DNA from 3 places in the Pseudomonas sp. LB3P25 genome. Region 2 is predicted to be linked to each of the others. Evidence: predicted binding sites of a transcription regulator. Region 2 holds the regulator's gene; each other region holds the start of a gene.
What was found. The regulator FliA, encoded in region 2, starts transcription of late flagellar genes. The targets are predictions, from matches to a motif close to CTAAAGTTTNNNNNNNNNNNGCCGNTAA.
Positions count from the first base shown of each region.

Region 1: motA (flagellar motor stator protein MotA) is a predicted target of FliA. The motif match lies at 5,131-5,158, and genes of this name have one in related genera.
Region 3: ACYZTW_RS15600 (methyl-accepting chemotaxis protein) is a predicted target of FliA. The motif match lies at 5,506-5,533, and genes of this name have one in related genera.

Region 1 is NZ_CM142711.1:775,939-783,908, forward strand. It holds gene ACYZTW_RS03425 (molecular chaperone) at 1-871, opposite strand, end outside; gene ACYZTW_RS03430 (lectin OAA family protein) at 1,071-1,472, shown strand; gene asd (archaetidylserine decarboxylase) at 1,529-2,389, opposite strand; gene ACYZTW_RS03440 (rhodanese-like domain-containing protein) at 2,408-3,223, opposite strand; gene ACYZTW_RS03445 (HDOD domain-containing protein) at 3,528-5,060, opposite strand; gene motA (flagellar motor stator protein MotA) at 5,227-6,078, shown strand; gene motB (flagellar motor protein MotB) at 6,081-7,109, shown strand; gene ACYZTW_RS03460 (toll/interleukin-1 receptor domain-containing protein) at 7,151-7,636, opposite strand; gene ACYZTW_RS03465 (caspase family protein) at 7,636-7,970, opposite strand, start outside.
Region 2 is NZ_CM142711.1:5,432,361-5,440,330, reverse strand. It holds gene flhA (flagellar biosynthesis protein FlhA) at 1-1,999, shown strand, start outside; gene flhF (flagellar biosynthesis protein FlhF) at 2,011-3,339, shown strand; gene fleN (flagellar synthesis regulator FleN) at 3,456-4,286, shown strand; gene fliA (RNA polymerase sigma factor FliA) at 4,283-5,023, shown strand; gene ACYZTW_RS25005 (chemotaxis response regulator CheY) at 5,191-5,562, shown strand; gene ACYZTW_RS25000 (protein phosphatase CheZ) at 5,593-6,381, shown strand; gene ACYZTW_RS24995 (chemotaxis protein CheA) at 6,396-7,970, shown strand, end outside.
Region 3 is NZ_CM142711.1:3,437,469-3,445,438, forward strand. It holds gene ACYZTW_RS15575 (heme utilization protein) at 1-1,009, opposite strand, end outside; gene ACYZTW_RS15580 (adhesin) at 1,061-1,633, opposite strand; gene ACYZTW_RS15585 (hypothetical protein) at 1,635-2,072, opposite strand; gene ACYZTW_RS15590 (AAA family ATPase) at 2,404-2,928, opposite strand; gene pnuC (nicotinamide riboside transporter PnuC) at 2,925-3,488, opposite strand; gene ACYZTW_RS15600 (methyl-accepting chemotaxis protein) at 3,744-5,378, opposite strand; gene ACYZTW_RS15605 (undecaprenyl-diphosphate phosphatase) at 5,671-6,501, shown strand; gene ACYZTW_RS15610 (DUF1294 domain-containing protein) at 6,498-6,914, shown strand; gene ACYZTW_RS15615 (MmcQ/YjbR family DNA-binding protein) at 6,926-7,285, opposite strand; gene ACYZTW_RS15620 (LysR substrate-binding domain-containing protein) at 7,282-7,970, opposite strand, start outside.

The DNA.
Region 1 (7,970 bases), 2.4 Mb from region 2:
TTTTTTGCAAATACCCTTCGATGGCCGCAACCAGAAGCTGCGGATCGATCCCCAGCAAACTCTCCTGCTGCTCGACCCGGAACTTGGTGCGGTAACGCGGCCCGGTGTCGAGGTCTTGCGCGACAGCAAACAGCCCGGTGGCCAGTTTGCCGGGTTGCAGCTTGATCCATTGGCTCCAGGGCTCCAGCACCTCGGCCACCCGGGCAATCTGGTGCTGGCGCAGTTGGTTGCAGCGTGAGGCGCCTAGCAGCAAGGCGACCACGTACGTCTGTTCGATGCTCAGGGTTTGCGTCTGGCTGGCCAGCTCATCGCGCAGGCTCAATTGCTGGAGTCGGTGCGCACAGGCGATCCGGTAGAGCTGATGCAGCTCCAGCCACAGGCCTTCCGGCACCGGGCAATAGAGTTTGGTCGAGCGAATCAGCGGCCCGTTCAGGCAATGGATCGCCCGTTGCAGCGCCTGGGTCAGCAGCGGCGCACGGTCCTTACTGAACGTTGGTGTGATGCGCACGACGATCTGTTTATAACCAATGGCCAAGTGACTTTGCAGCGCCTGACAGAGGTTGGCGATCTTGCGCGAGCGCTCGTCGAGGGCAATCGACTGATGCAGGAAATGCTGCTCAAGGTGTTTGCAGACGTAATACACCTCGGGCCGCAGCAGTTCGAGCAATTGCAGGCGATTGTCGCTGGGCGTGAGCAGCTGGTTGAGTTCGCTCAGGCCTTGATACAGCTGGCGAGCGGTTTCGCCAATATTGGCTTTGGGCAGGTTGGCGATCCAGCGCTTGAGATCACGCGGGGTGGCTTCACAAAACGACAGGTGCAACTGCGTCGGGATCGGGGCGCGTAGCAACAGGTGGAGACTGGTCTCATCCATGCCGTGGAAAAACTCCAACCGGTAAATGGGCAGTGAATAACCTGACTGTAGCAGCTATGGATTTTTACCGTTTGTCTGTCTGTCGAGTGCCATCCGGGCGTACTACTAATCTGACACTCGTGCGACTGGATACGCACAGTCGTACGGCCTGCTGCCTACGCAGGGCAGGTCTCTTTGTAACTTCAAGGAGATGAAGTTTATGTCTAGATACGTAGTAGCAAATCAATGGGGCGGTAGTTCGGCACCCTGGCATCCGGGCGGAGACTGGACGTTAGGCGCGCGGGACAACCAGAACGTTGTCGCGATCGAGATCAAATCGGGCGATGGCGGGAAGAGTTTCACCGGCACGATGACTTATGCGGGTGAAGGTCCCATTGGCTTCAAGGCTCAGCGCACGGGCCAGAACCAGTACAACGTTGAAAATCAGTGGGGCGGCAATGATGCCCCGTGGCATCCGGGTGGCAAATGGGTCATCGGAGGCCGGGACAATCAGAACGTTGTGGCGTTGAGCGTGACCTCCAGTGACGGAGGGAAAAACCTCAGTGGCACCAATACCTACGCCAACGAAGGGCCTATCGGCTTCCGTGGACAGATAGAGTAACGGCACCACCGAAATGTCCGACCCCGCGAAGACGTTCGCGGGGTTCGGATCAGGGATCAGGCTTTTGGCAGGCCCATGCCCTGGCCCATCTGCACCGGCGAACCGGCCGCCAGCTCTTCAGCCCACTTCACTTGATCAGGCCCGAACAGCACGACAGCGGTCGAACCCAGTTTGAACCGACCTAGTTCTGCACCTTTCTCCAAATGGATCGGCGCACGGGCAGCTTCGTCGTAGCGGAAGGTTTTCAGCTCGCGTTTTGGCGGCGTGACCAACCCGGCCCAAACGGTTTCGATCGACGCAACGATCATCGCGCCCACCAACACCACGGCCATCGGCCCGCGCTCGGTGTCGAAAATGCACGCCACACGTTCGTTGCGGGCGAACAGTTCCGGAACGTTTTCGGCGGTGGTCTGGTTGACCGAGAAGATCCGGCCCGGGATGTAGACCATCTCGCGCAGGGTGCCGGCCAGCGGCATGTGCACGCGGTGGTAGTCCTTCGGCGACAGATAAATAGTCGCGAAATCACCGCCCATGAACGGCGCTGCGTTGGCCGCATCGCCGCCCAGCAATTCCAGCACGCTGAAGCTGTGGCCCTTGGCCTGGAACACACGACCGTGTTCGATCGGGCCGAGTTGGCTGACCGCACCGTCGGCCGGGCTGAGGATCGCGCCTGGCATCTCGTCCAGCGGGCGAGCGCCGTCCTTCAAGACGCGAGTGAAGAACGCATTGAAGTGCTCGTAGGCCGTCAGGTCTTCGACCAGCGCCTGCGACATGTCCACCTGATAACGCTTGGCGAACCAGGCGGTGAGGGCATTTTTGAACCAGCGCACGCGGCATTCGGCAATGCAGCCGGCCAGTCGCGACAGCAGGTGATGAGGCAGCAAGTATTGGCTGAGGATAAACAAACGCTTATTCATTAACTGTCCTTAAAAACCTTAAATCTCTACGGGCGTATCGGGATGGTTACCCCATTCGCCCCAGGAACCGGCGTAGCCTTTGACCCGCGGATAACCGAGGGATTTAGCCACCAGATAGGTGAAACCAGAACGGTGGTGAGTCTGGCAGTGGGTAATCACTTCTTTGTCTTTGCTGATCCCGAGTTTTTCCAGGATCTGCGGCATGTCGGTGCGGATACGCAGGTTGCGCGCCTGATCCATGCCCGCGGTCCATTCGAAATTGACCGCGCCGGGAATGTGCCCGGCCTTGGCCGCCAGGACTTTCTCGCCGGAATACTCCAGCGGCCCGCGCGCGTCCCAGATCGCCAGGTCGGCGGCACCGAGTCGGCTTTGCAGGTACTCGCGGGTGGCGGTGGGTTCGTCGTGCAGGGTCAGGGCGACCGGGCCGCCGACCGCTGCCGGGATCTGGATCGACATGGGCAAGCCTTCTGCCAGCCAGGCCTTCAGGCCGCCGTCGACATAGTGGTAGTTGCTGTGGCCGATGACATCCAGAAGCCAGATAAAGCGCCCGGCCCAACCGCCGCCTTCGTCGTCATAGACCACGTAGACCGCGTCCTTGTTATGACCCAGTTCGCCGAACAACGCTTCGAGTGCCGCTTGCGGCGGCATCAGTCCCGGCGCAGGAGCGTGACCGAGTTGCGTGCGTTTCGGATCGACAAAACGCGCACCGGGGAGATGCCCTTCGGCATAACGGGCGCTGCTGGTCAGGTCCACCAGAATCAGTTCGCGGGCGTCGAGACGCGGGAGCAAGTCGCTCGGCTCGATGACCAGCGGCAAGCCAGAGAAGTCAGACATGTGAGGTCTCCAGAGCACAAAGGGGGAGGATTGTAGCGCAGCGTCATGAGGGCCTGTTATCAGTTATTTCGGCACGGGAAATAACGGATGACGGGCCCTGGCGGTTAATGCCGGGCCGTAGCAGCTGTCGAGCTTGCGAGGCTGCGTTCGGTTCGGGCCGCGTTCGGACGCAGCAGTCGTAAAACCATAACTTGCGGTACGTCAGGCAAACCGCATCAGCCGGATTCACGACTGCTGCGTCCGAACGCGGCCCGAACCGAACGCAGCCTCGCAGGCTCGACAGCTGCTACACCGGCATCAGGTCCTAGCGGTGGCTAAAGCTGTGCAGCGCTTTCTCGATGCACTGCGCGGTTTTGCCAAAGGCTTGCACGGTGATTTCCGAGAACGGTCCGCCGCCCTGATCCGCCACCACAATCATGATCACCCGACCATTATTGACCAGTGAACGCAGCAGCAAGTGTTCGCCGCCGAACTGTGAGCGCAGGCTGGCCGGCAACAGGGCCGAGAATTGCGCAGTGTTGTCTGGTGTCAGTCGCACCTGGGCCTGCTGCGAGAGCAGGCGTTGCAGCACGGTGCTCTGGCTGACGGCGAAGTTCAGGCCGGCCACTTCTTTTGGCAATCCGGCCGTCTGGTGCACCCGCAGATTGTCGTGAGTGCGGTCGGCCATCAGGATCATCACCCGACGCATGCCGCACGCGACCAACGCGTCCCGGGCAGAGGTGGTCAAGTGCATGGCATTGGTGAAGCGACTGGGCTCGACCAGCAACTCGGCACACTGCCTGCGCCACTTCGCCAGGTCTTCGGCAGTCGGTGCCGGGGCTGGCAGCAAACCGGCATGGACACGGTTCATGCCCCACGGCCAGATCAGCGACACGGCCGGGTGCCAAAGGTCCGGCATGGCGTGATGGCGGGCGCTGTTGGCGGCCTGTTGGTGCAACTGCTGCTGCACTTCGTCCATCGGCATTTGCAGGTAAAGACTGGTCAGGTACTGCCAGCGTTCACTGTGCGGACTGTCCCAGGCCTGTTGTGCCGACAGCGCCAGACCATTGGCCAGCAGCACCGTATTGGCCGGTTGATTGAGCCAGCGGCGCAGGGTCGGATCGTCATCGAGGCGGTTCTGCTGGCGTAATGGATGATCGCTGTCGCGGGCAATGCGCAGCACTTTCACCAGCTCACGCTGCTCGTTGAGCAGCAGCCGATAACCCTGCTGCACCCAGATCGGCAGGCGCCAGATGTCCACGAGCGCCAGGCAGATATCCAGCAGGCGTGCGCCGAACAATTGCTTTTCAACTTTGTGCGCCGACTCGCCTTTGTGGATGACCCGCAGCTCCCACTCTTCGAGCAACTGCGGATGGGTCAACGCCATGGGCCAGAGCGGCGAGAGAAACAGCAGGCTGCCCCAGTGGATGTCTTGCCACAGCCGGGCCAGGCGACTGGCGAAAAAACCGTTGGCCTGTTGGGTCGCGTGCTGGCTGATCAGTTGCAGCTGACGCAGGGCAACCGGGATGTCGGACTGAGGTTCGGCGGGCAGGCGGGCGAGCAGTTCTTCGGTGCGCTTCAAACCGAGGCGATTGATCGCTACCTCAAGGTTTTCCGCAGGCTCGGTCATGCTGCCATGGGTGTGGCGATTGGCTTCGCGAATCACGCTCAAGGCCAACGCGGGGCTGTCCTGTATCAGTTCGGCGATATCGCGCAGGGAGCTGCGGCTGTTGGCGATGGCTTTGCATACACGGTCATGACTGGCTTGCGGAACCGGCAGGCGCACGCCATCGAGAAGCTTGACCCAGCCTTCGAGAGTGGTTGGTTTTGGAGTTGGAACGTTCGTTTCGTTAGCCATGGTTGGACGCGATCATCGTCTGCATTACCTATGCCCGGAGCGGGCCAAATTGGCTTTTCGCCTGAACTGGCTATAGTCTGGCGCAGTTTTGCCGATAAGTAGAAGAAGAGATTTTTTAACTTCCGAATATGACCTTGAACCCGACTCAGTAAGTGCTCTCCTACCTATGGCTAAATTAATCGGCATCATCGTCGTATTCGCGAGCGTGCTCGGCGGATACGTGCTCTCCCACGGCAAAATTGCCGCCCTGATTCAGCCCTTCGAGGTGATGATTATTGGTGGTGCGGCCCTTGGTGCATTCCTGCAGGCCAACCCTGGTCACATGACCATGCACGTGCTCAAGAAGTCCTTGGGCATGTTCAGTTCGCGTTTCAACCACACGTTCTATCTGGAAGTGCTGGGCCTGATCTACGAGATCCTCAACAAGAGCCGCCGCGAAGGCATGATGGCCATCGAAGGTGACATCGAAGACGCCGCTGCGAGCCCGATCTTCGCCAAGTACCCGGCCGTGCTCAAAGACGAACGCATGACCGCGTTCATTTGTGATTACCTGCGCATCATGTCCTCCGGCAACATGGCTCCCCATGAACTTGAAGGCCTGTTCGACATGGAGCTTTACAGCCTCAAGGAAGACCTCGAGCATCCATCCCACGCGGTGAACGGTATTGCCGACGCCATGCCTGGTTTCGGTATCGTCGCGGCGGTACTCGGTATCGTGGTAACCATGGCTTCCTTGGGTGAAGGCGATCAGAAATCCATCGGCCTGCACGTGGGTGCGGCCCTCGTCGGTACCTTCTTCGGTATTCTCGCCGCGTACGGTTTCTTCGGTCCGCTGGCCCATTCCCTGGCCCACGATGCCAAGGAAGAACTCAACGTCTACGAAGCCATCAAGGCCTCGCTGGTCGCTTCCGCTTCCGGCATGCCGCCATCGCTGGCGGTAGAGTTCGGTCGCAAGGTTCTGTATCCGGCGCACCGTCCTAGCTTTGCTGAGCTGGAACAAGCGGTTCGCGGTCGTTAAGCATGGAAAATAACCAGCCGATAATCATCAAGCGCGTCAAGCGCATCGCCGGCGGGCATCACGGGGGCGCCTGGAAAATCGCCTTCGCGGACTTCGCGACGGCGATGATGGCGTTCTTCCTGGTGCTGTGGCTGCTGTCCACCGCAACACCTGAACAGAAGATCGCCATCGCCGGTTACTTCAAAGACCCGGTCGGCTTTTCCGAAAGCGGCACGCCATACATCATCGACCTGGGCGGCTCACCGACCCTGGCGCCGGAGAACACCCTCAACCCCGAGGTGAAATCCCAGCCGCAGCCCGACAAGGTGACCGTCGACGCCGAGCAGGTTGAAGGCATGGCCGAGCAGGTCGAGAAGGAACGTCTCGAGCTGTTGCTGCAAGAACTGCAGAACAAGGTCGAAGAGAACCCGCAACTCAAGAAATTCAAAGACCAGATCCTGTTCGAGATCACGCCGGACGGTTTGCGCATCCAGATCGTGGACGCCGAAAACCGGCCGATGTTCGACTCCGGCAGTGCCCGTCTGAAGCCGTACTTCGAAGACATCCTGCTGGCCATGGCCGACACCATCAAAGCGGTGCCGAACAAGATCAGCATCAGCGGCCACACCGATGCCAAGCCGTATTCGGGCACGGGTGATTTCGGCAACTGGGAACTCTCGGCCAACCGTGCCAACGCGGCACGTCGTGCGCTGGTCGCCGGCAGCTATCCGGATACGCAGGTGGCGCGGGTCGTCGGTTATGCCTCGTCGGCGTTGTTCGATCGCGAGAAGCCGTTCAATCCGGTCAACCGTCGAATCGACATCGTGGTGCTGACCAAGAAAGCCCAGCGTGCCATCGAAGGTTCGCAAGGTGCGGAGCCGGCTCCAGAGCCAGCGCAAGGGCAGGGCGGCCCGGGCGAAGTGCCTGCCACGCCAGCGGACCCCAACGCGTTGCCGGCGGATAAAGAACCGTTGCCGGCGCATGAGCTTCGGGAACGCTTGAACCTGTTCGATAACCCGGCACCGAAACCGGGTGAGCCACCAAAGCAGTGACCCACAAAAAAGCCGCGATCATCGCGGCTTTTTTGCGCCTGTCAGAAACCGCGTCGGATGCGGTTCTTGAGCTGGTCGTGGAACAGCTCGGCATTGCGTCTGTAGGTGCCGTAAAGGGATTCGTTGATTGAATCCAGCGTCATTGAACGCTTGGTCGCCACTTCTTCACGATAGGCATCAATGAAAAACTCCAGATCCTTGTCGGTGCTGAGCTTTGGCCATTTATCGAGGTAGAGCGGCAGTTCCACCGGTTCTGTCTTGAATGAGCATATCCGTCGGTTACTGATGGTCGCTTCACCGATTTCGAACGGCACCCACCACGATAGCGCGGTCTTGTCCGAGACCACCGCTATCAGATGCGTGCTCGCGGTGATGTTGCGGGTGATGACCCCGGTGATGTCGTCAGTGGTCTGTGATTCCGGATCCAGCACGTCGAAGTAGGTCTTGATGTTGGCCTGAATCAGACGGGTGCTGATGGCGATGGCGTGGGGCCGATCGCTATGGCGGTAGCTGATGAATACGGGCATCAGAAATGTCCTTTGAGGGCGAGTTCGCGGTAATAGGCGCCGAGCGCTGTGAGGCGGCAACCGGTGGAGTTGATGGCGGCGTAGTACATGTGTTCGGCGTCCACCGGTTCGATCAGGCTGTGGCGGTTGCACTTTTGCAGTTGGGAGAAGACTTCGCCGTGCTCTGGGTCGAACGTGGCTTCGGTAGGTTCGTAGCTGGGGTCGAGCGCGAACATTGATTCGGCTTCGGCGAACCAATCGGGCAGTTTGCGCAGAATCTCTTTGGGGATCAGCGGCGAGACTTCTCGCAAAGAAATGAACTGCGACACATTGGTCTTGAACACCGGGCGCTGTT
Region 2 (7,970 bases):
GGATGTGTTTTTCACGTTTAACATTGCCTTGTCCATCGTCGTGCTGCTGGTGTGCGTCTACGCCTTGCGGCCGCTGGATTTTGCGGTGTTCCCGACCATTCTGCTGGTGGCAACATTGCTGCGACTGGCGCTCAACGTGGCCTCCACGCGGGTGGTGATGCTCCACGGTCAGGACGGCCATGCCGCCGCCGGTAAGGTGATCCAGGCCTTCGGTGAGGTGGTGATCGGCGGTAACTACGTGGTCGGTATCGTCGTCTTCGCAATTTTGATGATCATCAACTTCGTCGTGGTGACCAAGGGTGCCGGGCGGATTTCCGAGGTGAGCGCACGCTTCACCCTCGATGCGATGCCCGGTAAACAAATGGCGATCGACGCCGACTTGAACGCCGGACTGATCGACCAGAACCAGGCCAAGCTGCGCCGGATGGAAGTGGCCCAGGAAGCCGAGTTCTACGGTTCCATGGACGGTGCCAGCAAATTCGTTCGCGGTGACGCCATTGCCGGTCTGCTGATCCTGTTCATCAACCTGATTGGTGGCATGGCGGTCGGTATCTTCCAGCACAACATGAGCTTCGCCGACGCCGGCAAGGTTTACGCATTGCTGACGATTGGTGACGGTTTGGTGGCGCAATTGCCATCACTGCTTTTATCTACAGCAGCAGCGATCATGGTGACCCGTGCTTCCGGTTCGGAAGACATGGGCAAGCAGATCAATCGCCAGATGTTCGCCTCGCCCAAAGCGTTGGCCGTGGCGGCGGGTTTGATGGCGGTGATGGGCCTCGTGCCGGGCATGCCGCACTTTTCCTTTCTCAGCATGGCAGCCCTGGCGGCCGGCGGCGCGTACCTGTTCTGGAAGAAGCAGAACGTGGTCAAGGTTCAGGCTCTGCAAGAGGTCAAGCGTCAACAGGAATTGCTGCCATCGCCAGCTCGCGCTCAGGAAACCAAGGAGCTTGGCTGGGATGACGTGACGCCGATCGACATGATCGGCCTGGAAGTCGGCTACCGGCTGATTCCGCTGGTGGACCGCAACCAGGGTGGTCAGTTGCTGGCGCGGATCAAGGGCGTGCGCAAGAAGCTGTCCCAGGATCTGGGCTTCCTGATGCCGACCGTGCATATCCGTGACAACCTCGACCTGGCGCCGAGTGCCTATCGCCTGACCCTGATGGGGGTGATCCTGGCCGAAGCAGAGATTTATCCGGAGCGCGAGCTGGCGATCAACCCGGGGCAGGTCTACGGGACGCTCAACGGCATTACCGCCAAAGATCCGGCTTTCGGTCTGGAGGCGGTCTGGATCGAAATCAGCCAGCGTGCCCAGGCACAATCCCTCGGTTACACCGTGGTCGATGCCAGTACGGTCGTGGCAACCCACTTGAACCAGATTTTGTACAAGCACTCGAGCGAGCTGATCGGTCACGAAGAAGTGCAGCAGCTCATGCAATTGCTGGCCAAAAACTCGCCAAAACTGGCCGAAGAGCTGGTGCCTGGTGTGGTATCGCTGTCGCAGCTGCTCAAAGTTTTGCAGGCTTTGTTGGCCGAACAGGTGCCAGTACGGGACATTCGCAGCATTGCCGAGGCCATCGCCAACAATGCCAGCAAGAGTCAAGATACTGCCGCGCTGGTGGCTGCGGTGCGCGTCGGCGTATCCCGCGCAATCGTCCAAAGCATTGTAGGGACTGACTCCGAGCTACCAGTGATCACCCTGGAGCCAAGGTTGGAACAAATATTGCTCAATAGTCTTCAGAAGGCAGGACAAGGCTCGGAAGAGGGCGTTCTGCTGGAGCCAAGCATGGCTGAGAAACTGCAACGCTCGTTGATCGATGCGGCGCAGCGTCAGGAAATGCAAGGTCAACCGGTGATTCTGCTGGTAGCCGGCCCGGTTCGCGCGATGCTGTCGCGATTCGGCCGATTGGCAGTCCCGGGTTTGCATGTGTTGGCTTACCAGGAAATCCCTGACAACAAGCAAGTGACCATCGTTGCGACAGTAGGGCCCAACGGCTGAGGTAGTGGTATATGCAAGTTAAGCGTTTTTTCGCCGCCGATATGCGTCAGGCCATGAAACTGGTTCGTGATGAGCTGGGCGCTGATGCCGCTATCATTGGCAACCGCCGGATCGCCGGTGGTGTCGAGCTGACGGCTGCCCTGGATTACAAGTTGTCGGCGCTGGCCCCGCGCGTTCCGAACATGGAACTCGAAGACGAGCTGCGCAAGACCCAGTCGCGGATCGTCACCGCTCAGGCCGAGCTGAGCCTGCGCAGCGATGGCGAGAGCGATAAGTCCACCAATCGCCAGTTGTTCGCCGGCCTGCCGTTGACCGCCGCCGAGCCGCTGATCGAACCGACCTACGCGGAACCCCGTCGTCCTGCACCGGCCGCGGCACCTGCCTCCGGTGGCGTGGATCCACGGGCGTTCGACTCGATGCGTTTCGAACTCAACAGCCTGCGCGAACTGATGGAAGTGCAACTCGGCTCCCTGGCCTGGAATCAGCTGCAAGGCAGCCGTCCGGCCCAGGCCAACCTTTGGCGTCGCCTGCAACGCATCGGCCTGTCCGGCCCGTTGTCGCGCGATTTGCTGGCGCTGATTACCGATATTGAAGAACCTCGTCAGGCCTGGCGCATGTTGCTGGCGCACCTGGCGCGGATGATCGCCACACCGGAAGTCGAGCCTTTGGAAGAGGGCGGCGTGATTGCCATGGTCGGCCCTGCCGGCATGGGCAAGACCACCACCCTGGCCAAGCTCGCAGCCCGCTACGTACTCAAGTACGGCGCGCAGAACATCGCGCTGGTGAGCATGGACAGCTACCGCATTGGTGCTCAGGAACAACTCAAGACGTTGGGCCGCATTCTCAATGTGTCGGTGACGCATGTCGATCCGGGCCAGTCGCTGGTGCAGGCGCTGGAGCCTTTGCTGCGCAAACGCGTGGTGCTGATCGATACCGCGGGCCTTCAGGCCAGCGATCCGGCACTGCGCATGCAGCTTGAAAGCCTGGCCGGTCGTGGCATCAAATCGAAAAATTATCTGGTTTTGGCAACCACCAGCCAGAAACAGGTTCTAACGGCCGCTTATCACAGTTACAAACGCTGCGGCCTCGCTGGCTGCATCCTGACTAAACTGGATGAAACGGCAAGTCTGGGCGAGGTGTTGAGCCTGGCCATCAGTCATGAGTTGCCGGTGGCCTACCTGACCGATGGCCCGCGGATTCCGGATGATTTACATCTGCCGCGTCGTCATCAGTTGGTCAGTCGCGCCGTCAGCGTGCAAATGCAAGAAGAACCCAGCGAAGAAGCCATGGCTGACATGTTCGCTGATATTTACCACAGCCCGACCAAGCAGGTCGGCTGAGGTACTAATGAACAGTTTTTGTACCTACATCGATGGTCTGCCATGCATTGTTCAGTTAGTGAACGCGCAGCCAGTAATGTGGCCTCCGTCTAAGTAAGACAAGGTAAAGAAAATTCATGGGCAGCATGCATCCCGTACAGGTGATCGCGGTGACCGGCGGCAAAGGTGGCGTCGGGAAGACTAACGTGTCAGTGAACTTGTCCCTGGCTCTAGCTGAGCTCGGTCGGCGCGTCATGCTGTTGGACGCCGATCTGGGGCTGGCGAACGTCGACGTTCTGCTGGGACTGACACCCAAACGTACTTTGGCCGACGTGATCGAGGGCCGCTGCGAGCTGCGCGACGTGTTGTTGCAGGGCCCTGGCGGTATCCGCATCGTCCCGGCCGCGTCCGGCACACAGAGCATGGTTCATTTGAGCCCGGCTCAACACGCCGGCCTGATCCAGGCGTTCAGCGATATCGGCGACAACCTCGACGTGTTGGTGATCGACACCGCCGCGGGCATTGGTGACTCGGTCGTCAGTTTCGTTCGCGCGGCGCAAGAAGTCTTGCTGGTGGTCTGCGACGAACCGACCTCGATCACCGATGCCTACGCACTGATCAAACTGCTGAACCGCGATTACGGCATGAACCGTTTCCGCGTCCTGGCCAACATGGCCCAGAGCCCGCAGGAAGGGCGCAACCTGTTCGCCAAGTTGACCAAGGTCACGGATCGCTTCCTTGACGTCGCCTTACAATACGTCGGCGCAGTGCCTTACGACGAAAGCGTGCGCAAGGCTGTGCAGAAGCAGCGCGCCGTTTACGAAGCCTTCCCGCGTTCCAAGTGCTCACTGGCGTTCAAGGCCATTGCACAGAAGGTCGATACCTGGCCGCTGCCTGCCAACCCGCGTGGGCACCTGGAGTTTTTCGTCGAGCGCCTCGTGCAACAAACCGCAGGACCCGTGCTATGACAGCCAGTGGCTATAACCTCTACAAGAAGTCGGCACGTGATGCGCAGTACGAGCTGATCGAGCGTTACGCGCCACTGGTTAAACGCATTGCCTACCACTTGCTGGCGCGTCTGCCGGCCAGTGTCCAGGTCGAAGACCTGATCCAGGCCGGGATGATCGGCCTGCTTGAAGTGTCGACCAAATACGACGCCAGCAAAGGCGCGAGTTTCGAGACGTACGCGGGCATTCGAATCCGCGGCGCGATGCTCGATGAAGTACGCAAGGGGGACTGGGCGCCACGTTCGGTCCACCGCAATACCCGCATGGTCAGCGACGCAATTCGCTCGATTGAAGCTAAAACCGGCCGTGACGCTAAAGATCACGAGGTTGCGGCCGAACTCCAATTGAGTCTCGACGATTATTACGGGATTTTGAACGACACCCTGGGCAGCCGGTTATTCAGTTTCGACGATCTGTTGCAGGACGGCGAACACGAAGGGCTGCACGAGGATGGCGCCAGTGCTCATCTGGAGCCGTCACGCGATCTGGAAGATGAACGCTTCCAGGCGGCGCTGGCGGACGCGATTGCCAATTTGCCGGAGCGTGAGCGACTGGTGTTGGCGCTGTACTACGACGAAGAGTTGAATCTCAAGGAAATCGGTGAGGTCCTGGGGGTCAGCGAATCTCGGGTCAGCCAGTTACACAGCCAGTGCGCGGCCCGTTTGCGGGGGCGTTTGGGGGAGTGGCGAGCGCGCTGAAGGCAGTGTGGGGACACTGCGAACGCGGCGGGTGGGGTGTTGAACCGTACCGGTCCCGATCTGTTGTGCTCCAGACAGTCATTGAGTGCTTTGCCGGATTGATTGAAATGGCGCGTCCAGGTGCTGGGCGCGTTTAAGACTGCTTGGAGGTCGAATTGGACAAGAACATGAAAATCCTCATCGTTGATGACTTCTCAACGATGCGGCGGATCATTAAAAACCTGTTGCGTGACCTTGGGTTCACCAACACGGTCGAGGCCGACGATGGCACTACCGCCATTCCGGTTCTCAACAGCGGCAGCATCGACTTTCTGGTAACAGACTGGAACATGCCTGGCATGACCGGTATCGATCTGCTGCGCCACGTGCGCGCCGATGAAAAGCTCAAGCACCTGCCGGTGCTGATGGTGACCGCTGAAGCCAAGCGCGAGCAGATCATCGAGGCAGCCCAGGCCGGTGTTAACGGCTATGTGGTCAAGCCCTTCACGGCCCAGGCGTTAAAAGAAAAAATCGAGAAGATTTTCGAACGCATCGGTTGATTTGCGAAGCCACTGCGCCACGGGGGAGCTATGGAGCATTACGAGTCTTCACAGGGCGATTTCGAATCGACTCTGAAAAAACACGCGGTCGAACTGGTCGAAAGCCTTGAAAAAGGCAGGTTCGGCGACGCTGTGCAACTGATCCATGAGCTCAATCAGACCCGTGACCGTGGCCTGTATCAGGAAGTGGGCAAGCTCACCCGCGAGCTGCATAGCGCGATCGTCAATTTTCAGATTGACCCGCACATGCCGCAAGCCGAGGAAGTCTCGCAGATCACGGATGCCACCGAGCGTCTGGGTTATGTGGTCAAGCTGACCGAGGCTGCTGCCAACCGCACCATGGACCTGGTGGAAAACGCCACGCCGCTGGTCAACAGCCTGAGCAACGAAGCCCAGGCCTTGAGCACCGACTGGGGACGGTTCATGCGTCGCGAAGTCGGGGCTGAAGAGTTCCGCGAACTGGCCCGGCGAGTCGACGGTTTCCTGACACGCAGCAGCGAAGACAATCGGGTTGTGTCGAGCAACCTCAACGACATTCTGCTCGCTCAGGATTACCAGGACCTCACCGGTCAAGTGATCAAGCGCGTGACCCAATTGGTCACCGAAGTTGAAAGCAACCTGCTCAAGCTCGTGCTTATGGCCAGCCAGGTGGACCGCTTTGCGGGCATCGAACATGACCATGAAGCGATGCTGGCAGAAAAAGATCCGCAAAAACATCTCTCTCAGGGTGAAGGTCCGCAGATTCATGCCGATAAAAGAGAAGACGTTGTGTCCGGTCAGGACGATGTAGACGATTTGCTTTCCAGCCTTGGATTCTAGGAGCACCCCTACACATGAGCTTCGGCGCCGATGAAGAGATCCTTCAGGATTTCCTGGTTGAGGCCGGCGAGATTCTAGAGCAACTGTCCGAACAGCTGGTCGAGCTTGAAAGCCGACCGGATGATGCGGACTTGCTCAATGCAATTTTTCGCGGTTTTCACACTGTAAAAGGAGGCGCCGGCTTCCTCCAACTCAACGAGCTGGTGGAGTGCTGTCACATCGCCGAGAACGTGTTCGACATCCTGCGCAAGGGTGAGCGTCGCGTCGACTCGGAACTGATGGACGTGGTTCTCGAAGCGCTGGATGCGGTGAACAGCATGTTTACCGAAGTCCGCGAGCGCAGTCCGATCACGGCTGCCACGCCTGAGTTGCTGGCAGCGCTGGCCCGTCTGGCCGAGCCGCAAACTGAAGAAGCCGCACCGGTAGCCGACGTGGTCGAAACACCGGCTGCTGAAAGCGAGTCGGGTGACATCACCGATAATGAATTCGAACAACTGCTGGACTCGCTGAACGCCGTCAAGGCGCAGGCAGAGGCCCCGGCGGCTGCTCCGCTGCCGGCGGGTAATGCCGCTACCAGCGACGAAATTACCGATGCCGAGTTCGAGTCGTTGCTCGATCAGCTGCACGGTAAGGGCCAGTTCGCCGTCGATGCGGTAGCCCCGGCGCCAGCCGCACCGGCTGCCCCGAAAGCGGCAGGCGACAGCTCCGATATCACTGACGACGAGTTCGAAGCACTGCTCGATCAGTTGCACGGCAAGGGCAACTTTGCCGTGGATGCGTTGGAATCGGCCATTGCTGCGGTTCCGGCCCCGGCTGCGCCCACCGCTAAAGCGGCTGGCGGCGACCTGATCTCCGATCACGAGTTCGAATCGCTGCTCGATGAATTGCACGGCAAGGGCAAGTTCACTGAAGTGGGCACCGCTACCGGCGCCAGCGCTTCGGTTGCGGCGTCAGTGGCCAAGGCTGTTGCACCGAAACCCGTCGCCAAAGCGCCCGAGCCTAAAGCCGAAGCGCCGAAACCTGTCGCTGCTGCCCCGGCTCCGGCGCGCGCCCCGGCCGCGCCACCACCGGAAAAACCAGCCAGCGAAGCCGAGACCACCGTGCGGGTCGATACCGCGCGTCTCGACGAAATCATGAACATGGTCGGCGAGTTGGTACTGGTGCGTAACCGCTTGGTACGTCTGGGCCTCAACAGCGGCGACGAAGCCATGTCCAAGGCCGTGTCGAACCTCGACGTGGTCACAGCCGACCTGCAAACCGCGGTCATGAAGACCCGGATGCAACCGATCAAGAAAGTCTTCGGACGCTTCCCGCGCCTGGTTCGCGACCTGGCTCGCCAGCTCAAGAAAGAGATCAACCTGGAACTGGTCGGCGAAGAAACCGACCTCGACAAGAACCTCGTCGAGGCCCTGGCCGACCCGTTGGTCCACTTGGTGCGCAACTCGGTCGACCACGGTATTGAAGAGCCGGCCGAGCGCGAAGCAATGGGCAAGCCTCGCAGCGGCAAGGTGATCCTGTCCGCTGAACAGGAAGGCGACCACATCCTGCTGTCCATCTCCGATGACGGCAAGGGCATGGACGCCGATGTT
Region 3 (7,970 bases), 2.0 Mb from region 2:
CGGAACTGCTGCTGCGGGTGCGATCGCCATGGCCATTATTGACGGTAGTGGAATGGGAAGCCGCCGCAGCAGCGTCCAAAGTAGCGCTCAAGGAAGCATCCAAGGATGCACTCGAAGAACCGCTTGCACTACTGCTGTTGGAACCGCTCGCAGAACTGCTGTTAGAACCGCTCGCAGAACTGCTGTTGGAACCGCTCGCATTGCTGCTCTTCGAACCGCTTATATCAACGCTAAGGGAACCGCTGGAATTAGAGCTCTTGGCACCGGCCGCGGCCCAGCTCGAAGAAGCGCTTTCACTGCCGCTAACCGAGAATGACTTATCTTTAGAGAAACTACCGCTGGCCGTTTTGGTAACCGTAATGGTATCAACGCGATAGGTCCGATCAGCGTTGTTATTCACTGTCAGGCCAGGACCGCTTTGATTGGCAGAGGCGGTGGCTGTTGCGTCACCCAGCGGGGCATTGGAGTTGGCAATTGCCATGGTGTTTTTCTGTTGGTTGAGGTCGCCGCCAGCAATGTTGACACCCATATTGCCGCTGCTGCCATCGCCCGATCCGCTCATCACGGCAGAGTTTTGGGTGCCATAGTTCCAGACCTTGTTGTTGTTGCTGTATTGCGAGACTCGAGCGGTGGCTTCGGAAGTGCCGAATACGAAGCTGTTATCGAGACTGGAGGTGGAGCCAGCGTTTGCGATGGCGGCTGCGTTGTCTTGTTGGTTGCCGGCGCCTGCTGCCACGTTGACACCGACGTTGCCGCTCGCGCCTGAGGCAGAGCTGCTCATCTCGGCTGAGTTCTCAGTCCCTTCGTTGTAGATGCGGTTGCCGGTGCTGCTCTGCCTATCGTTTGCAGTGGCGGTCGCGCTGGTATGGATCACTGTTGGAGGAGGGGTGTGGTGATTGTTGTGATGACCGTGATGGTGACGCCGATCGTTCTGTCCAGCTTGTGCAGCAACAGCCAAGACCGCAGCGATTGCAAAAACCAGAGGTTTTATTGCCATCGAAGGTTTCATGGTGGTTCTCCGTACTTATTTTAGGTTAAGTGTTGTACCTACCTGTTTGGGTCAATCCGTGACCCGTACGCTCAGGGTATTGGCCGTTCGGTTTCCCACCCCGGCGCTCTGATTCAACTGGATCACCCCACGGCTACCGGTGAAGGCCTGATCGCTGGTAGCGACCTGGCGATAGCCTGGTGCAGAGTCAGTTGGATCGGAGTTGGTGATCAGCGTCACGTTCTGTTGCCTGAGGACGCTGTCGTCGATACTTTGCGGCTGTGTACTGATGCTTATCCGCAGGGCATTGGCTTGCTGGTTGCTGGCACCCGCACTCTGGTTGACGCCCAGTACGCCGGTGCCGTGGCTGAAGGAGTCGCCTTGAATGCTGGATCGAGCATCGATCCTGGGGTCGACCACCGTACGCAGCCGTTGGCGAATCTGTGTGGTCGCGCTGGCTCCATGGCCAACGGCGATGGCCCGGGCGTTAGCTTGTTGCTGTAGATCGCCGGCAGCCTGGTTGACCGCGAGATTGCCCTGGTACTGCATGCCCGAACCGTCGATGTCGGCGTTATTGATGACGGGAGATTGGGCAAAGGTCGATGCACTGCAAAACATGGCGATAATCAGCAGCGTACGATTCATCTTAACGGTCTCCCGTTATGACTTTCAGAGCACCCAGGCCTTGCTGGACGCTTGAATTGACCATGTTCGCAATACCGTTGCCCGAATTTCCCGAACGTCCAGCGGAGAGGTTGGAAAGCTGGGTCTGGTTGCTGATATTGCCGCTCAGGCTGTTGGTGTTTTGAGTGATCAGGCGGGAGATGCCTGCACCACTGGCGACGCTGGCAAAGTCGCCGTCGCTCAATTCGTTCGTTTGCTCGAGGATTTGTTTGGACGGGTTGGCATTGGCGGTCGTGGGGTTAGGGTCGGGCATCACCGGCGGACGCGTTGCCATGCGCGGTTGGACATCTCGTTTGATAATAATGATGCCGTTGTCAGCCTGTACAGGCAGGCAGACACTTGAGCCCAGTGCGCATCCGATCAGCAGGAGGTTATAAATGCTTTTATCAAGTTTCCCCACAGCGGCAATTCCTTCTGTAAGTGGAACGCTGGCCCTTATCAGCGTTGCGAGGAAGAGAGCAGAAGGTGTGCCGGTTCTTGTTTTTCTTTTAAAACCAGTTGGTTGGCTTTAATTGTCGAGGTGGTCAAAAAAATTTTGTAACGCCACCGAGACAGAGCCACGCAAAAACGCCGTCCATGCTGGCGGCAGTGCTCGCTAAGGGCGCTGAAGGCAGGTTGTATCAGTGGCTTAACATGTTCTTGCCGGAGTGCTCGGGCCGCTTTAGCTCGAGGGTTTGCGCAGGGGTGGGTGTTTCAGGAATGGACATTTGCGGCAGGGCGGGGTAACCCTGTCAGGCCTTGAGCAAGCGCGTCACAGCCTCGAATGCCGCGTCCTTGCGCTGTTTCCAATCACCATGCAGAACCTGGCAAGGCTGGCGATGCAGGTCAAGCCATTGGCGGCTGGCCTGGAAAAACGCCTGGCGTTCTGCCAGTTGCGGTTGGCAGCGCTGCCCGTCGTCATGCCAGGCCACGGTTTCAGGGCTCAGCAGCAAATGCAGATCGTAGTGCCGTGCCAGCAATGCTTGCTCGATCCACGTCGGGCAAGCGCCAAACAAGGTCTGGCTCCAGAGGATGTTGCTCAGCAAGTGAGTGTCGAGAATCAGCAACTGCGGCTGTCGGGCGCGCGCCTCGTCCTCCCATTTCAGCTGTCCGCGGGCGATTTCCTCAATGTCGGCCAGGCAGGTGTCTCGCGGGTTCTGTTCGATGAACCAGCGTACATATTCGTCTACCAGGACCCCGCCGAAATGCTGTTGTAACTCGGCTGCCAGCCAACTCTTGCCGCTGGATTCGGGGCCTGTGAGTACCAGAACCTTCATGTGCGCAACGCCGGATCGGCCCGCCATTCCCGCCAGCCTTGCACGGCAATCAGGGCGAACAGCGCGTAGAGCCCGGCGGTCAGGTACAGCGCTTTGTAGATAAACAGCCCGACGAAGATCACATCCAGGGCGAACCACAGCGGCCAGCATTGAACGCGTTTTTGTGCCATCCACCACTGCGCCACCAGGCTGAAGCCAGTCAGTGCTGCATCGAGCCAGGGTTGGGCGGCATCGGTCCAGTTCGCCATCGCAGCGCCCAGCAACAGACTGCCGAGTGCTCCAATGACCAGACTGAAAGCGACCGATTTACCGTCGAGTTGGCTGACCCGCCGACCCTGGTGCGCGTCCCCTGCACGCGTCCACTGCCACCAGCCATAAAGCTGCAATGCAGCGTAGATCACCTGCAGCAGCATGTCCGAGTAGAGCTTCACCTCAAAAAAGATCCAGCTATAAAGCAGCACCATGACCAGGCCGATCGGCCAGCACCAGGGGTTCTGTTTGACCGTCAACCAGACGGCGATGACACCGAGGGCGGCGGCAAACAGTTCAAGCCCGGACATGGAGGTTCCTTGGGGGAAGTCGAAGAGGGCGGCGATTGTAACGGCAGACGATGCCGAGTAGAACCGGTGTGCGCCCTCCGTAGCAGCTGCCGAGCCTGCGAGACTGTGGCGAGGGGATTTATCCCCGTTCGGCGGCGAAGCCGTCGTAATCCATTGGACGCGGTGTGGCTGGAAAAACAGGGGCCGCTTCGCAGCCCAACGGGGATAAATCCCCTCGCCACAGCCTCGCGAGCTCGACAGCTGCTACAAAGGCGGTTACACCCGGAACTGCTTGAGCAGACCGTTCAACTGCTCACTCAATTCCTTCAGATGAACGCTGGCCACGCTCGACTGTTCGGCCGCCAGCGCCGTGCTGTGGGACAAACCGGCCGCTTGGGTGACGTTCTGGTTGATGTCCTCGACCACATGCGCCTGCTGCAAGGTCGCGCTGGCGATGGAGGCGTTCAGCCCGTTGAGGTTACGCAGCGCCTGGCCAATGGCATTCAGGCTTGCACCGGCCAGGCCGGCCTGCTCGATGGTCAACTGCGATGCACGGCTGCTGTCGCCGATCACTTTGACCGCCGCTTCGGAGTGGCTTTGCAGACGTTCGATCATCGACTGGATCTCGGCCGTGGACTTCTGGGTACGCTGGGCCAGCAGTCGCACTTCATCGGCCACCACCGCAAAACCGCGACCCTGCTCGCCGGCCCGGGCCGCTTCGATGGCCGCGTTCAGGGCCAACAGGTTGGTTTGCTCGGCGATGGAACGGATCACTTCGAGGACGCTGCCGATCTGCGTGCTTTCGGCGGCCAGGGTGCGAATCACTTCCACCGCTTGATCGATGGTGGACGACAGCTTGTCGATCTGTTGCAGGCTGCCATCGATGTTGACCTGGCCTTGCTGCGCCTGAGACTCGGCATCGCGCATTTCGCTGGCGGCGTGCTCGGCGTTTTTCGCGACGTCGTGTACGCCATACGTCACTTCATTGATTGCCGTTGCCACCAGTTCCATTTGCTGGGACTGTTGCTGACTGCGTTGCTGGGCCTGGGCGGCGTCGTTGCCCAGCTCGCTGGAAGACTGGCCCAGGGCACTGGCGGACACTTGCAGTTCACGGATCACCAGTCGCAGCTTGGCGGTGAAGGCGTTGAAGTGTCGTGCCAGTTGCGTGACTTCGTCCTGGCCATGGGTGTCGAGGCTGCGGGTCAGGTCGCCCTCGCCGCTGGCGATGTTGGCCATGGCGTTCACAGTTTCCTGCAGCGGACGCACGATGCTGCGGGCAATCAGGATGACCAGCAGCGCCATGATCAGGGCAATCACCAGCCCCACGAACGAGGCTTTCCAGACCTGGCCATAGAACTCGGCCTGCATGTCATCGATATACACGCCCGAGCCGATCACCCAACCCCAGGGTTCGAAGAGTTTGACGTAGGAGGTTTTTTCTACCGGCGCGCTGGCGCCGGGTTTCGGCCAGCGATAGTCGATCGTGCCGGCACCCTTGGACTTGGCGACGGCGACCATTTCGTTAAACAGGGCAAAACCGTCGGGGTCGCGGATTGCCGAGAGGTTCTGGCCATCGAGTTTCGGGTTGGCCGGGTGCATGATCATCACCGGCGTCAGGTCGTTGATCCAGAAGTAGTCGTTCTGGTCATAACGCAGACCGCGAACGGCGCTCAGTGCCTGCTTCTGCGCGGCATCGCGGGTGAGCGTGCCGGCGGTTTCGAGATCATGGTAGTAGGTCAGAATGCCACTGGCGGTTTGCACCACATGCTGGGTTTTCTGAGCCTTGGCGTGGTACAGGTCATCGTGAATCTGCTTGAGCATCAAGACGCCCAACGTCATTAGCATCAGGACGGCCACGATCAAGATGAGCCACAAACGTCGGCTGATCGACATACTGCGCAAGCTGTTCATAACGCTGTCACTCCGGTTTCTTTTTCTTGTAATAAATGATCGCCAGCATCCAACCACACTTTGTCGATCGGTCATATCCGACCCAAGTCCAATAACGCGGCAGCGCTAATCAGACTTGTCTGATAGGATTTCGGCCCCGCGCGGAAAAACCTGAATCCAAGTTGAATTTTCACGGAATTTTTATGGTTTCGTCTGGATCCTGTGCGCGCGGGACTTCAGCTACGCTGATCGCAGTAAACGCTCTGACAAATATTAACGGGGCATGCTTTTGCGCATTGCCTTTGGGGGATTGATGGATCTTTGGACGGCCTTGCAGGCATTGATTTTAGGCGTAGTAGAAGGGCTGACGGAGTTTTTGCCCATTTCCAGTACCGGTCACCAAATCATTGTGGCGGACTTGCTCAACTTCGGTGGCGAGCGGGCCATCGCTTTCAACATTATTATTCAGCTGGGGGCGATTCTGGCGGTGGTGTGGGAGTTCCGCCGCAAGATCATCGATGTGGTGACCGGTTTGCCAACACAGCCCGGCGCTCGCCGCTTTACCGCAAACCTGTTGATTGCCTTCATGCCGGCCGTGGTACTGGGGGTGATTTTTTCCGATTTGATCCACGAGTACCTGTTCAACCCGATTACCGTTGCTGCGGCGTTGGTTGTGGGCGGGATCGTCATGTTGTGGGCCGAAAAGCGTCAGCATGAAGTGCATGCCGAAACCGTCGATGAGATTACGTGGAAAGACGCCCTGAAAGTCGGCTTCGCCCAGTGCCTGGCGATGATTCCCGGTACTTCGCGTTCCGGCTCGACCATCATTGGTGGCTTGTTGTTCGGGCTGTCGCGCAAGACCGCCACCGAGTTCTCGTTCTTTCTGGCGATGCCCACCATGGTCGCTGCGGCCGTTTACTCGGGCTACAAATACCGCCACCTGTTCGTCCCGGCGGATTTTCCGGTGTTCGCGATCGGCTTCGTCACCGCGTTCATCTTTGCAATGATTGCCGTCAGGGGCTTGCTCAAGTTCATCGCCAGCCACAGCTACGCAGCGTTCGCCTGGTATCGCATTGCATTCGGCCTGGTCATCCTGGCCACCTGGCAGTTTGGCTGGGTTGACTGGGCCGCGGTCAAGCCATGAACGACGCCAGCGCGCGCAACAAACCCGGTGGAGAGATCCGCAATTCCCAGCTGAAACTGGTGGTGTTTGCGGTCCTGTGCGCGCTGCCGCTGTACGGCTCGATGTCGTTGTGGCTGCGTGGGGTTTCCATGATTCCCTTGGCTGCGTACGGGGTCGCCAGCCTGCTGGCGTTCTTGCTGTACTGGAGCGACAAGCGCAAAGCTCGCGCCGACAATTGGCGCACACCAGAGAACGTGTTGCATGCGGTGGAATTCGCCGGGGGCTGGCCGGGCGCCTTACTGGCGCAGCAGCTGTTTCGGCACAAGACGCGCAAGCTCTCGTTTCAGTTGGTGTTCTGGGTCATCGTGCTGATGCATGAAGTGTTCTGGATCGATCAGCTGTTTCTCGGCGCCCATCTGTTCGCATTGCCCTAAAAGAGAAGGTTCTAAAGCAGGAGTCCGATCTGAGTGCGCTTGGGCAACTTGCTCACCACCAATTGATGGGAACACTGCAACAAGCCTTGCAGCTCTTCAGTGCCCAACGGATAGGGCGTTTCCATGATGATCCACTGAGCCCGCGCCAGGTACGGCGCCGGGCGGATTCCCGGGCGGTCGCAATGGCCGAGAAACAAATCCTTGTCGACCTTGAAGGCCAGGGAGTCGCCTCGCAGATTCTGCAAGGCAAACATCTTGTTCCCCGCAATCGAAAACACCCGCACGCCACCCCACTTGTAGTCTTCCCGCGCACCCGGCAGCGCGAGACAGAATTGCGCGACGTCCTCTTCGCTCATACGTCCAGCCTTCATATCAGTCGGTCCCCACAGGCATTGAATGATTCGATCAAATGGTCGAGCCAGGCGCGTACGGCCGGCATCACCCCGCGCCGATGAGGGTAGACCGCTTGCAGCCAGCCGCCAGGCAGCGACCAATCGGGCAGCAACTGCACCAGCGAGCCGTTTTCCAGTTCCTGCTCGCAATACATCATCGGCAGCATCGTAAAACCCTGGCCGGCGAGTGTGCAGGCCTTGCGCACGATAAAGTCGTCGATGCCCAATCGCGCTTCGAGGGTGAGATCGCAGCTTTTGCCCTGTTGGTCGAGCATGCGGATATGCACCAGGCGGTCAGCTTCCAGGGCGCCGAGCACGGGCAGGTTTTTCAGGTCTTCGGGGTGGTTTATTTCACGTCCGTGCAAAAACGCGGGGCTGGCGACCATCGCCATCTGCGCCTGGCGCAAACGTCGGGTGACCAGCAGCGGATCCTCATCGCCCAACTCACGCACCCGCAGCGCCACATCGACGCCCTCGGTCACCAGGTCGACGCGGCGGTTGAGCAACATGACCTCCAGTTGAACCTGAGGAAACTTCTCAAGGAAATCGCTAATCACTGTCGGCAGAATTTCGTGGGCCAGCCCGACGGGGCAGGACACCCGCAAGCGCCCGCGAGGTTCACTGGACATGCTGGCGACGGCTTCGTCGGCCATTTCGGCTTCCA